Regions from separate parts of the Paenibacillus sp. FSL H3-0321 genome, predicted to be linked through region 3. Evidence: riboswitches for the same ligand, from Rfam matches in the RefSeq annotation. Region 3 holds a riboswitch; each other region holds the start of a gene.
What was found. A riboswitch is a leader RNA that binds a small molecule or an ion and turns the genes downstream of it on or off. The one in region 3 is predicted to bind cyclic di-AMP.
Positions count from the first base shown of each region.

Region 1 (3,995 bases), 3.7 Mb from region 3:
AGAGAACTTTAATTATATAATTTTAAATTATATGACTTTCATTACCCGGGTCCTGAGTGGACGGAAAGGAACTCTCTTTGAGCAAAAACAAACGAAACAGTGCCGCGGCTCCCCAACAGAGCAAGCAGGAAAAGCGCAGGGCAGAACAGGAAAAGCAGAAGCAAAAAACGAGAATTCTGATCTTCAGCACGGTAGCAGCAGTTATCATTATCTTTGTCGCTCTAATCATGCTGATTCCAAAAGGGAACTCTGACTTTAATTACAGCGAGATGCACAGACTTGGAAAAGAGGATGCTCCAGTCAAAATTGTTGAATTCGGGGATTATAAATGTCCGGCGTGTTCAGACTTTACCGGTACCATCAAACCTCAGCTTGTTGAAAAATACGTAACTCCGGGCAAAGCGGCCTTTTACTTCGTAAATATGGCCTTTATCGGACCGGATTCCGAAACAGCGTCATTAGCAGCTTTATCTGTCTATCATCAGAACAGTGAAGCTTTCTGGACCTATTATGACGCAATCTATGCTAATCAGGGCGAGGAGAGCGAAGAGTGGGCGACCGCTGATTACCTGGTAAGCCTGGCGCAGAAAGAGAACCTGCCGATAGATTTTGACCTCTTGCGTAAAGACATTGAGGAACGCACCTATGAAAGTGAACTGCAGAGAGATATGAAGCTGGCCGAAGACAGCAAAGTGACCTCTACTCCTACTGTATTTGTTAATGGAGTCAAGGTAGACAAGGCCTTTGATATTGAAGCCATCGACTCGCAGGTGCAAATCGCCCTTGATTCGGCGGATGCCAAATGATGAAATTCTCTACCTTCTGCAGACGCCACTGCTTGTATCTGGCTTGGTTTGTTTCCGTAATTGCTGTAGCAGGAAGCTTGTATCTTAGTGAAGTGCTGCATTATGAACCCTGCAGGCTATGCTGGTTCCAGCGTATCTTTATGTATCCTCAGCTGATTCTGCTCGGAATTGCCACGTACCGGGGAGATAAACGCATCATTCCTTATGTGCTGCCTTTATGTCTGATAGGCGGGAGCATCTCTCTGTATCACTACGCAGAGCAGAAAATTCCTGCACTCAGTAAAATCTTGCCATGCACAATTGGTGTACCCTGCAATGAGGATTATTTGAACTTTTTAGGGTTCATTACGGTACCTCTGCTTGCGTTGATTGCTTTTGCTCTAATCGCAATTTTGCTCTGGACCGGGCGTAAGGAAGAGCCAGCAGAATAAGAAAAGGCTAAGCAGAATTTAGAGCATAAATATTTCCTTAATTTTTGTCACAATTAACATCCAAAATACTCAAAAATCACGGAACGCTGGGATAATGAAAGAGAATGAAAGATTCACTTATCCCCGATCTTAGATTTGAGCTTTTTGGATGTTTTTTCATTCTTTTTTCATTTTTTTCACCGCTTTACTGAAAAGCTATTGTAGACTATTATTAGTCCTTGTGAGAAGTTGAATATGCGCTGAATTTTCCGCAAGGAAAAACGGGGGAACCAAACTTGACGGTGACGTCAATGGGGTGAATCGGAAGCAGGTCAGTTTGACCGGAACCGTAGGGCTACCACAGCCCGAATCCGCCAGCTAACCTCGTAAGCAAGGGTGGGATAATGAGCATGCGTAAGCATGCGGATCATTTCCGTATGCTTATTTTTGTGCCTGCATTTATGAAACCTGCCAATGAAAACGGCGCGCGGTATTACCGTTTCAACTCAACAAAGAGAGGAACTGTTACTACAATGGTAAGCAAGGTAAAACGACTATTGATCGGGCGTCCGATGAAGTCGAACGAACTCGATCATGAAAAGTTATCCAAGGTGAAAGCACTGGCTGTTCTGTCTTCCGATGCACTCTCGTCTGTGGCCTACGGAACGGAGCAAATCCTGATTGTACTGGTGGCCGCGGGCTTCACCGCCATCTGGTATTCATTGCCGATTGCATTAGCCGTATTGGGCCTGCTGGCCATCCTTATTTTTTCCTATCGCCAGACCATCTTTGCCTATCCGCAAGGCGGCGGAGCGTATATCGTGGCAAAAAGCAATCTGGGCGTTCCTACCGGCCTCTTGGCTGGCGGCTCTTTATTGGTAGATTACATTCTTACGGTTGCAGTTAGTGCTTCGGCGGGAACGGATGCGATCACATCGGCCTTTCCGAGTCTTCATAACCATACTGTACTTATTGCAGTCTCCGTCATTCTGATCTTGACGATTATCAATCTCCGCGGGGTGACGGAGTCCGCTTCATTTATTGCCATCCCGGTGTATCTGTTCGTGTTTTCTATCTTTGTACTCATCATTGCCGGGGTGTACAAATATATTACAGGCGGCGCTCATGCCGAAATCCCGGAAATCGGTTCCGCCGTTTCTAACGTCAGCCTGTTCCTATTGCTCAAAGCCTTCAGTTCCGGTTGTTCGGCACTTACCGGGGTAGAAGCGGTATCGAATGCCATTCCGAACTTCAAAGCTCCCGCGGAAAAAAACGCCGCCAAAACCTTGATGCTGATGGGGGGCATCCTCGGATTGATGTTCACCGGCATTACGCTGCTGGCTTACTGGTATGGGATTACTCCGAATGAGAAATCCACCGTCGTGTCGCAAATTGCCGAATCTACGTTTGGCCGGGGTGGTTTGTACTTTTTCATTCAAGGGATAACGGCTGTCATCTTGTTCCTGGCGGCGAATACAGCTTACTCGGCGTTTCCGCTGCTCGCGTTCATGTTCGCCAAAGATAAATATTTGCCTCACGCCTTCATGGTCCGGGGAGACCGTCTGGGCTTCTCTAATGGTATAATTTTTCTCGGAGTATTGTCGGCTGTGCTTGTAGCTGCTTTCCACGGAAATACAGAAGGGTTGATTCCGCTGTATGCAGTCGGAGTATTTATCCCTTTTACGCTGTCGCAGCTTGGCATGATGGTGCACTGGTTCAAAACGAAGCCGAAAGGCTGGCAGAATAAATTTGTAGTTAATACAATCGGCATGCTGACTACCCTGACGATTACGCTTATCTTTATCATCACCAAGTTTTCCAGTGTGTGGATGGCCTTCATCTTCCTGCCGGTTGTCATGTTCGTATTCCACCGCATTCACCGTCATTATATGAATATAGCCGATCAGCTTCGCATTTGTCCTGCTACGGATAAACCGCTGATTAAAGGAAGTACCGTTGTTGTTCCGGTTGCGGGTGTGACACGCGCTGTGCTGCATTCGATCAGTTACGCGAAGTCGTTAACAGATAATGTGGTGGCAGTCTACGTTGGTTTTGATGAAGAGGAGATTCACAAGATGGAGCAGAAATGGGAGGAATGGAACCCGGGGGTACGCTTGATCGTGCTTCGTTCCCGTTACCGCAGCATTATCCGCCCACTGGTGAAATTTATCGATACCGTAGAGTGGAAGACCGCTACTACAGACCATATTACCGTATTGATTCCACAGTTCATTACCAAACATTGGTGGCAGGCGATCCTGCATAATCAGACCAGCCTGTTCATTCGCTCTTATCTGATGAATCAAAAAGATATAGTTGTAGCAACAGTGCCCTATCATTTGCACAAATAGGCAGATAAATATGGTTAGCAGAGGTTGTTTCCGTAGCTTACGGAGGCAACCTTTTTTTATAGAACGAATAATTTTGTTGACAGGGATAATGAGAATCAATATCATTTAAAAAGTAAGGCGAAGGCCTCGGACACCTTTGACCATTAATGCATGTAAATACAGGAGGGGTATTTAATGTTTTCGATGAACAATAAGAGATCAGGCAGCATGAAGCTGGCATTGATCGGATGTATGGCTATGACTTTGTTCTTGTCCGCTTGCGGCAATGGCAATAATGAGAATGCTGCAAATTCTGGAGCGGAAGCTACCGCTGCACCTACGGCTACGGCTACTGCTGAAGCAACGGCAGCGCCAACGAAAACAACTGCACCGGCTACAGAGAAAACGGTGACAGACGCCATGGGACATGAAGTCACGGTACCGGCTAA
Region 1 is NZ_JBBODH010000001.1:636,578-640,572, reverse strand. It holds gene MHI45_RS02560 (DsbA family protein) at 78-806, shown strand; gene MHI45_RS02555 (disulfide oxidoreductase) at 806-1,237, shown strand; cyclic di-AMP (ydaO/yuaA leader) riboswitch at 1,465-1,624, shown strand; gene MHI45_RS02550 (APC family permease) at 1,750-3,567, shown strand; gene MHI45_RS02545 (iron-hydroxamate ABC transporter substrate-binding protein) at 3,742-3,995, shown strand, end outside.
Region 1: another riboswitch for cyclic di-AMP. It lies ahead of MHI45_RS02550 (APC family permease); the one in region 3 lies ahead of MHI45_RS19155 (C40 family peptidase).

Region 2 (3,995 bases), 3.9 Mb from region 3:
CGGTAATTTTGTTCACGCCGGATGATGCTCCATCCTGGGAAATCACTGTAATCTTATCGACCTTGGCCAGCGGGGAAGCGATTTTGTCAGCCAGCTCTGGCAGAACCTTCAAGAATTCCACTATAAGTGCGGCTTGCGTGAACTGTTTGTACGCTTCAGCTTTCTTCTCCAGTGCCCCCGCTTCCGCCGCTCCGGCCAGTTGAACAATTTCTGCGTTGGCTTTCCCCTTCGCCAGCTCTGCTTCCGCTGTTGCCAGTCCCCGTTTGGTCATTGTGGCCGCCTCTGCTTCCGCCTCAAGAATTTTCCGCTGCTTGGCTGCTTCCGCTCTCATGATAGTAGCCTGGTTCTCCGCCTCAGCAGGCTTAATCACCGTTGCCTCCAGCTCCTTCTGTTTCAGCTCAACTTCGATTTCCCGGACGGTCCGGTTGGCCTCCGCTTCCATCTGCGTGATCTTGACCTGTTCGGTAACCAGCGACTGCTTGATTTTGTTCTGCTGCAATTCGTACGCAAGATCCGCCTGTGCTTTTTTCACTTCAGTCTCCAGCTTAAAGTCCGCCTGCTTAATGTTCAAATCCTTCTCAAACAGAGATTCCTTGGCGCGGGCGGCGGTTCCCGCTTCAATGGTGGCCTGATGTGCATTGGCTTTGGCAATGGCGGATTCCTTCTCCGCCTCGGCTTGTTTGATCTGAATGTCGCGTTCTGCTTCCGCCTTGGCGATGCTGGCATCACGGCGGATGCGCTCAATTTCCGGAACCCCCATATTGTCGATATACCCTTTGTCGTCAGTAATTTTCTTAATGGTGAAGCTGACCACCTCAAGCCCCATCTTGTCGAGGTCTTCCGAGCAGGTCTCCCGCATCTTGCTGTTGATTTCGTCAGGTGTCTTTAGAATGGATTCCACCGTTAATTGTCCGATCAAGCCGCGCAGATGGCCTTCCACCGAATGCAGGATAATCGTCTCACGGTCTTCTTCCGGCCTGTCGATAAACTGCTCACTGGCAGTCAGAATAGCGGTAGGATCGCTTTTAATCTTAATCTGGGCTACCGCCTCCAGGTTGAGCTTGATGCCCTGCCGGGAGAACATCGCCTGCGCCGGGATGACATCGAAGCTCATCAGCATCATGGAGATGGTCTTATTGTTCTGGAAGCCGGGAATGACGAACGTCCCGCCGCCCTGAACCACTCTTTTTCCGCCGAGGCCGAATACAATCATCGCCTGATTGGGTGGAACCTTTTTATAAGCGTTCACGATACTGAACAAAGCCAGCAGGATAACAACAACAATTGCCGAGATTAAATAAAGAATAACCATTCGGTTCGACACTCCCCGTTATTTATAATTGTTCGTTTTCCCTCTCGAAGAGGGTGACTACCGCCATTCCTTTATCCACCTTCAAAATAATCACCCTGTCACCCTTGGCGAGCTGCTGGCCGGTTTCTGCCCGCACTCCAATGGAACGCATCGTTCCATGCAGCACATATTTCATCTCTCCCACTGCTCCATCCACTGCAGAAATGCTGATGTACCCGAGTTGTCCCGCCTGCTCATAATCCATTTTATTCATGCTATTATCATACCGAGTCATCACCCGGGCCAGCACCGCATACATCAGACAGCCCAGCAGCAAGGCAATCCCGGTGCAGATCAGCACCACTGCAAGCATTTTCATTCCGCTGAACCGGGTAAGCACATAACCACTGCCGCCCCAGACCGTGACAAACACCATCAGAGGGAGTATGGGCACAAAGCCCGGACCACCAGCATCGCCACCTCCCACATGCAGATGACCCGCCAGGCCATGCCCATGAAATCCGCCGCTGAGGAGAAGCAGCAATCCAACCCAGAAGCACACGATAAATACAGTAACGATAACAATCCCCCCTTTAAAGCATTTTAGATAGTGCCTAATGACTCTGATTATCTTTGTTATAAGATTTCTAAACACTTATACAGATCATCTTTCCTTTCTGCATGCGCAGCAAAAAGACCACAGAAGCGTCAGGGCTCTCCGTGGTCGGTTAATCGATCATGGCGCTCATCCTCTCTCTTCGAGGCTTACGGGGTTAGCTGACGGATTCGGGCAGCGAGATTGCCCTACCTTGTAAGAAGCGGCTTTTCAGCACGCAGCAAGGATTCACCCCAAGTGAGCGGCAGCTATCTGAGCAAAAGCCGCATTCACCATTGGTTCCCCCGTTCCCATTATCGGAATTCAGCCATTTGAGAACAGTTAAAATATATTCGGTTGTTGATTTGAATCTTACGCCTGTGACCATTTAATGTAAAACGTTGCGGATGGCAAAAGAAGCTTAAAATGCCACCACTTCACGAATGAAGGCGCATTCTTTGGTTTTACTCTTAAGCGATCGATGATTTGCTCATTTTTGCTCCACTTCATGTCCCTAGGAAAACAAAACAGAAACCTCTGCTGCTCAACATCATCCGCCGTATTCTTCTGCATCACACATTAAAGCTCCCGTCAGGAATATTCTGCAAATCATTCGGGAACGTTAACAGCAAAACTAATCGAAAGTTGAGCGCCTTATAATGACTAACCAAACTCAGACCTCATTTCCTTCGGTAGATCAAAATTCTGATTATATCGAAGCAGCACTATTCTATACAAGTGACCTCAAAAAAAGAAGCTTATCCTTTCAGGGAAGGGAAGGAATGGTCTTTTATCTGGAGTCCCTCACTGACACGGAATTGATTGAACGAAACGTGATTGTTCCTTTTAGCCGTAATCAGGACAAAGACCTCTCTGAGCTTTTCACAGCACTTAGTTTCAGTTTGGAAACAGAACTTAACCAAGGTATTCAGGGACTTCTTGAAGGAAGCTGTGTTTATTTTTTAGAAGGAATGTCTGAATTCTATGTCCTCAACACTCCTGCCAAATACGAACGAAGCATTAGCGAACCTGAGAATGAAGGGGTTATACGCGGACCTCATAACGGTTTTATTGAAGAGATGAAGGTTAACGTATACCTGATTCGAAAACAAATAGCCTCCCCAAACCTTATTGTCCGCTACTTCACACTTGGGAAATTCGCCCCCAAACAGGTAGGCTTAGTCTATATGGAGAATATCGCCAACCCTGAATTGATAAAGATTGTAGAATCAAGAATAAAGAAAATTTCGCTCGATTGGATAATCTCCACTGGCTTTATTCAGGAATTAACGGAGGATAACTCCTTCTCCATATTTCCGCAACTAATCAATACGGAACGTCCGGATCATACCTCAGCTTATTTGCTGGACGGATATGTCGCCATACTGCTGGATGGGGACCCCACAGCTCTGATATTGCCGGCGAGCTTCTTCAGCTTTTATCAGACACCCGATGACTATAACAATCGATGGATGATCGCTTCTTTTGTAAGGTTTATCCGTCTGATCGGCTTTGTAACAGCATTTCAGTTGCCAGCGCTCTACATTGCCACCGTTTCTTTCCACTCCAATGTCCTTCCCTTGCAATTGTTCTTTTCGATTCAAGGTTTATTGACCCGGGTCCCTTTTCCTCCGCTGATTGAAGCGATGCTGCTTGAACTTATATTCGAACTGCTGCGGGAAGCAGGGCTTCGTCTGCCCAGCCGTGTAGGTCAAACTATTGGGATTGTTGGGGGGTTGGTCATCGGGGATGCAATTGTTAAGGCGGGATTGGTTTCTTATTCGATGATCATTGTTGTAGCGTTGACTGCCATTGCTTCTTTTCTTATCCCTTCCAACGAAATGAGCTCTGCTATCCGGTTTATGCGGTTTCCATTGATGATTGCTGCCTCATTATTCGGATATATTGGGATATCATTTGGGTTAACACTCATTTTCATACATTTGTGCAAGCTAGAATCGTTTGGGCAACCCTACCTGAGACCCTTAAGTCCGTTAAAATTTCAAGGCCTGAAAGATACCTTCGTACGCTTTCCAATTTGGTCCATCCGAAAGAGTTCAAGCAACCCAAAAACGGATAAATGATCATTAATTTACATAGTACTTACAG
Region 2 is NZ_JBBODH010000001.1:367,549-371,543, reverse strand. It holds gene MHI45_RS01535 (flotillin family protein) at 1-1,312, opposite strand, end outside; gene MHI45_RS01530 (hypothetical protein) at 1,335-1,946, opposite strand; cyclic di-AMP (ydaO/yuaA leader) riboswitch at 2,039-2,226, opposite strand; gene MHI45_RS01525 (hypothetical protein) at 2,259-2,462, opposite strand; gene MHI45_RS01520 (spore germination protein) at 2,546-3,970, shown strand.
Region 2: another riboswitch for cyclic di-AMP. It lies ahead of MHI45_RS01530 (hypothetical protein); the one in region 3 lies ahead of MHI45_RS19155 (C40 family peptidase).

Region 3 (3,995 bases):
AGAGGATCTGTTCTACGCGCTGGGCAACGAGCCTGTTATCCAGGTAGGCAGTGGTGTGGTTATCTATGACAAGGAGACGCACCGTATCAATATTTTACTGGGTGAAGAGGATTTGGCCTCGGTTGTACTCGTTTAGAGCAGCAGAACAGCAGAGTAACGGGAGGACGGTTTGCCCCCTGTCTGCGGCCCGTGGTAAAATTGTAGATGCCGAGTACTATTTGCCGGGATCTTAGAATACATTAAACCGAAAAAAAGCCTTCATCCTGGTGCATCCCTTGGACTTTACCGAAGCTGAGGGATGTTTTGTTTAAAGGATATGGGGAGCTGGGCTGTACGGACTTTATGGCTAACTTAGTAAGGGAGGAAACAAATTGCATTTTACGGAGGAAGAGCTGCGTGAGCAGGTAAGTAAGCTGGAGGGCTGGAAGCTGGAGCCGAATATGATGGTGCGCAAATATATGTTTAATGAATATATGAAGGGTATCGCCTTTGTGGATGAGGTGGCCGCGATCTCGGAAGCCTTCGATCATCATCCGCATATTACAATTGATTACAAAACGGTAATTCTGCGCTTGTCCGCAAAAGAAGAGAGCGGGCTTGCCGCGCTAGAGTTCCGCCAGGCGCATGAATTTAACGAAGCTTTCGATAAAACGCGTTAGGCGCAGGAGAAACCGACCTATCATAGGAATGGATATAAAAATGCCCGTGCAAGGATGCTCTGAATATCCTTTGTACGGGCATTCTGTATTTTTAAGGTCAGGTTTATTTCTTCTCTGCAAGCCACATGGCAACATTCGCGATCTCTTCGGGAGCAAGCTTATCCTTGAAAGACGGCATTTGGCCGCGTCCCTTCGTAACAATGGTGTAGATTTCTTCTGCGTTATGCTGGCCGCCTTCCTGCTGCAGACTAGGGCCTAGACCGCCCTGTAGCTGATCACCGTGGCAGGTAATGCAGCTTGCCTGTACAATCGCTTCGGCGCTTGCGGCATCCAGTGTGACTTGCGGCATCGTCGGGTTATTTTCTTCGGCGACCTCTGCTTTGCCGGGTAATGTGAACAAGAGCACTACCGCAAAGGCACAGGCTGCGAAAAACAAACCGCCCATGATCCATTTCTGCATCTTCATCCGTCCCCTCCATGTAAGCTGCTTCCTACATTATATAGGATGGTTAAGCGTTATCATAGCATTTGTGTCAAAAAAGTGGACGATTTCAACACAAAAATTTTCAATTTAATGGAACGTTATGTTGTTTATCATAGACCATGCAATAAAATGGCTTATTTCCGGTTGGAGTAAGGCGTTCATAAGTATCCGTGATCGTGAAGCCGCATTTTTGGTATGTTCGGATCGCCCGCTGGTTCCAGGTCAATACTTCCAAATCAATTTCCCGCTCGGGATAACGCTTCAGCGCGGCCTGAACGATGGCTTCCATGAAAATGTGGCCAAGACCGTGTCCGCAAAGTTCGGGGCGCATTCCAATACCCAGCCTGACGACACCCTCCATCGGAAACAACTGCGCAAAGCCGCAAAGGATGCCTTGCTCGTTGACCACGGAAACATACTGGTCTCTGCGTAGCTCTGGATCGCCAAATTCAATGCCAAGCGCCTCCATTTGGGACCAAGGCATCCATTCGTAAATATTATAAGGCGCTTTGTAATTCCATGCGGCGATATCTTCGGCATGGCTGATCTCCATGGGAACTACATGGAATGTAACGGGGGAGCTAATCATAAGGCCACCGGCCTCCTTTCATGGGGAGCAACAGCACTAGCTATACCTAATTATATCCATAACTGGCCTGATTCGACTCAGAAATTTTCTGAAAGGCGGAAACTTGACAAAGTGGTAAAAATATTTTATAAAATGGAGGAAATTTGGGGGAGATTTATGTTTGGCGGATATTGAGAGGGGTAAGTAATTTTATAGACAAAAAAACAGGCCCCCTCCAGATTTCGGCAAAAATCATGGAAGAGTGCCCGTTTTACGACAACTTATTGTACGTCATCATTGTCTTGGGAATCAGAAGTAACGGATTGGTAAGCATCTGTACTCATGATCCGTTTGGCGCCAACGTAGCGGTTGACGTAGTAGCTGTCACTCATCGTGCTGATGGTTACACCACGGGAGGATGAAGCATGTGCGAATTTGCCTTCACCGACATAAATGCCGACGTGGGATACACCTTTACCGCTTGTATTATAAAATACAAGATCTCCCGCTCTCAGATCATCCCGGGAAATGGCAGTACCCATTTGGTATTGGGAACCGGATTGGTGTGGCAAATTGATACCGATCTTATCAAAAACGTACATTGTAAATCCGGAGCAATCAAAGCCGTTGGTCGATACACCGCCGGATACGTATTTACTTCCGATGGTCTTGTCGATGACTTTATCCATTTTGGAATCCGCGAAAGCGCTTCCTGCTCCGATGGTAAGCATAATGGAAAAGCTAAGTACTGCTGCTGCTAACTTCTTCTTCAAAAGTGAATACCCCTTCCAAATGCCTACGAGGTTAGCTTAAGGGTTCGGTTGAAGGTCCCCTATGACCCCTCTGTGAATAGGAGGTCAATTCACCCAAAATCGGTTCCCCCGTTTCCCTAATGGTTAGGGAACTCGGCATGACTGTTGATTAGGATTAGCTTGTTAACCAATACATGACAAAACCTTTGTAAAACCCGATTCAATAATTACAAAAATGTTACTAAAAACTCACTGCGATAATTGTAACAAAGACTTCGCCAGTTGGCAATCACTTAAAACATATTAATGCATAATATTTACGCTTTTTAAGAGTTATCTTTGCTAAAAAGGTCTTATATTTACGCGCTGAGTAAGCTTTAACTTAGATTTGTTGGGATTTTTAGTAAAAAGGTGTTTCACAGACCTCAAATACGTGTAAAAGGTAGAATAAGGAAGACAAAAAGGAAAAACCCGGAAATGATTACGGCAATAATCAGTTTCCGGATCTCTATAAGTTACAATTATTTATTGGAGGATGAAATTCCTGAGGGATGTCAATCGTAAGCGATAGCTTTGTAAGCTGTTGTGCTCATTACTCGTTTGGCTCCAACGTAGCGGTTGGCCCAGTAGGATTGACTCATTGAACTGATAGTTACACCACGGGATGAAGAGGATTGGGCGAATTTTCCGTTGCCGACATAAATGCCGACATGGGAGACTCCATTGCCAAGGGTATTGAAGAATACCAGGTCGCCGGAACGGAGGTTATTCCGTGATACGGCGGTTCCAACGCTGAATTGTGCTTTGGAAGTGCGGGGCAAGGTAAGGCCAACATTCTTAAATACATATTTGGTGAATCCAGAACAATCAAAGCCGGCAGTGCTTATGCCTCCGGTTTTATACGTCGTTCCCAGTGTTTTTGTAATAACCGTATCCATTCTGGAGTCGGCGAAAGCGCTCCCTGCTCCAAGCGTGAACACCATCACCAGCCCTAATGCTGCTGCGGTGCATTTCTTCTTAAAATTATGACTTTTCAAAAGATGTACTCCTTCCAAGGCCTGCGAGGTTAGCTTAAGGATTCGGTAGAAGGTTCCCCTATGACCCCTCTAAAGCGAGATCAATTCACCCAAAATATGGTTCCCCCACTTCCCGGTGCCGGGAATTTGGCGTTTTATGCACCGAAACAGTGACGTATCGACAAGGTTAAATGCTTAAAGGCACATTCATTTACTTCAAATTAGTTTCAAAAGATTACAAAGTTGTTACTACTGGTACAGGCATCATTGTACCAGAGGATTTACAGTTTTGCAAATACCCTAAATCACGTTGTAACCAAAAGAAGAGTCCCGCCCTTTATCTGGGGCAGTGACTCTTCTATTATGCCAAGGGACTGGCGTAATTATTGTGGAAATGTTTTGCTGCACCAAAGGTGATACTGCCCCGCTATGCTCCACATTTTGAACAGCGTTGAGGGAAGCGGTGAAAATTGCCGGAACAGCAGTGCGGGCAGGCCTGGACAGAAAAGTGCGGTC
Region 3 is NZ_JBBODH010000001.1:4,297,185-4,301,179, forward strand. It holds gene MHI45_RS19135 (hypothetical protein) at 1-136, shown strand, start outside; gene MHI45_RS19140 (4a-hydroxytetrahydrobiopterin dehydratase) at 372-659, shown strand; gene MHI45_RS19145 (c-type cytochrome) at 763-1,119, opposite strand; gene MHI45_RS19150 (GNAT family N-acetyltransferase) at 1,226-1,732, opposite strand; gene MHI45_RS19155 (C40 family peptidase) at 1,993-2,484, opposite strand; cyclic di-AMP (ydaO/yuaA leader) riboswitch at 2,490-2,632, opposite strand; gene MHI45_RS19160 (C40 family peptidase) at 3,018-3,446, opposite strand; cyclic di-AMP (ydaO/yuaA leader) riboswitch at 3,504-3,642, opposite strand; gene MHI45_RS19165 (hypothetical protein) at 3,863-3,995, opposite strand, start outside.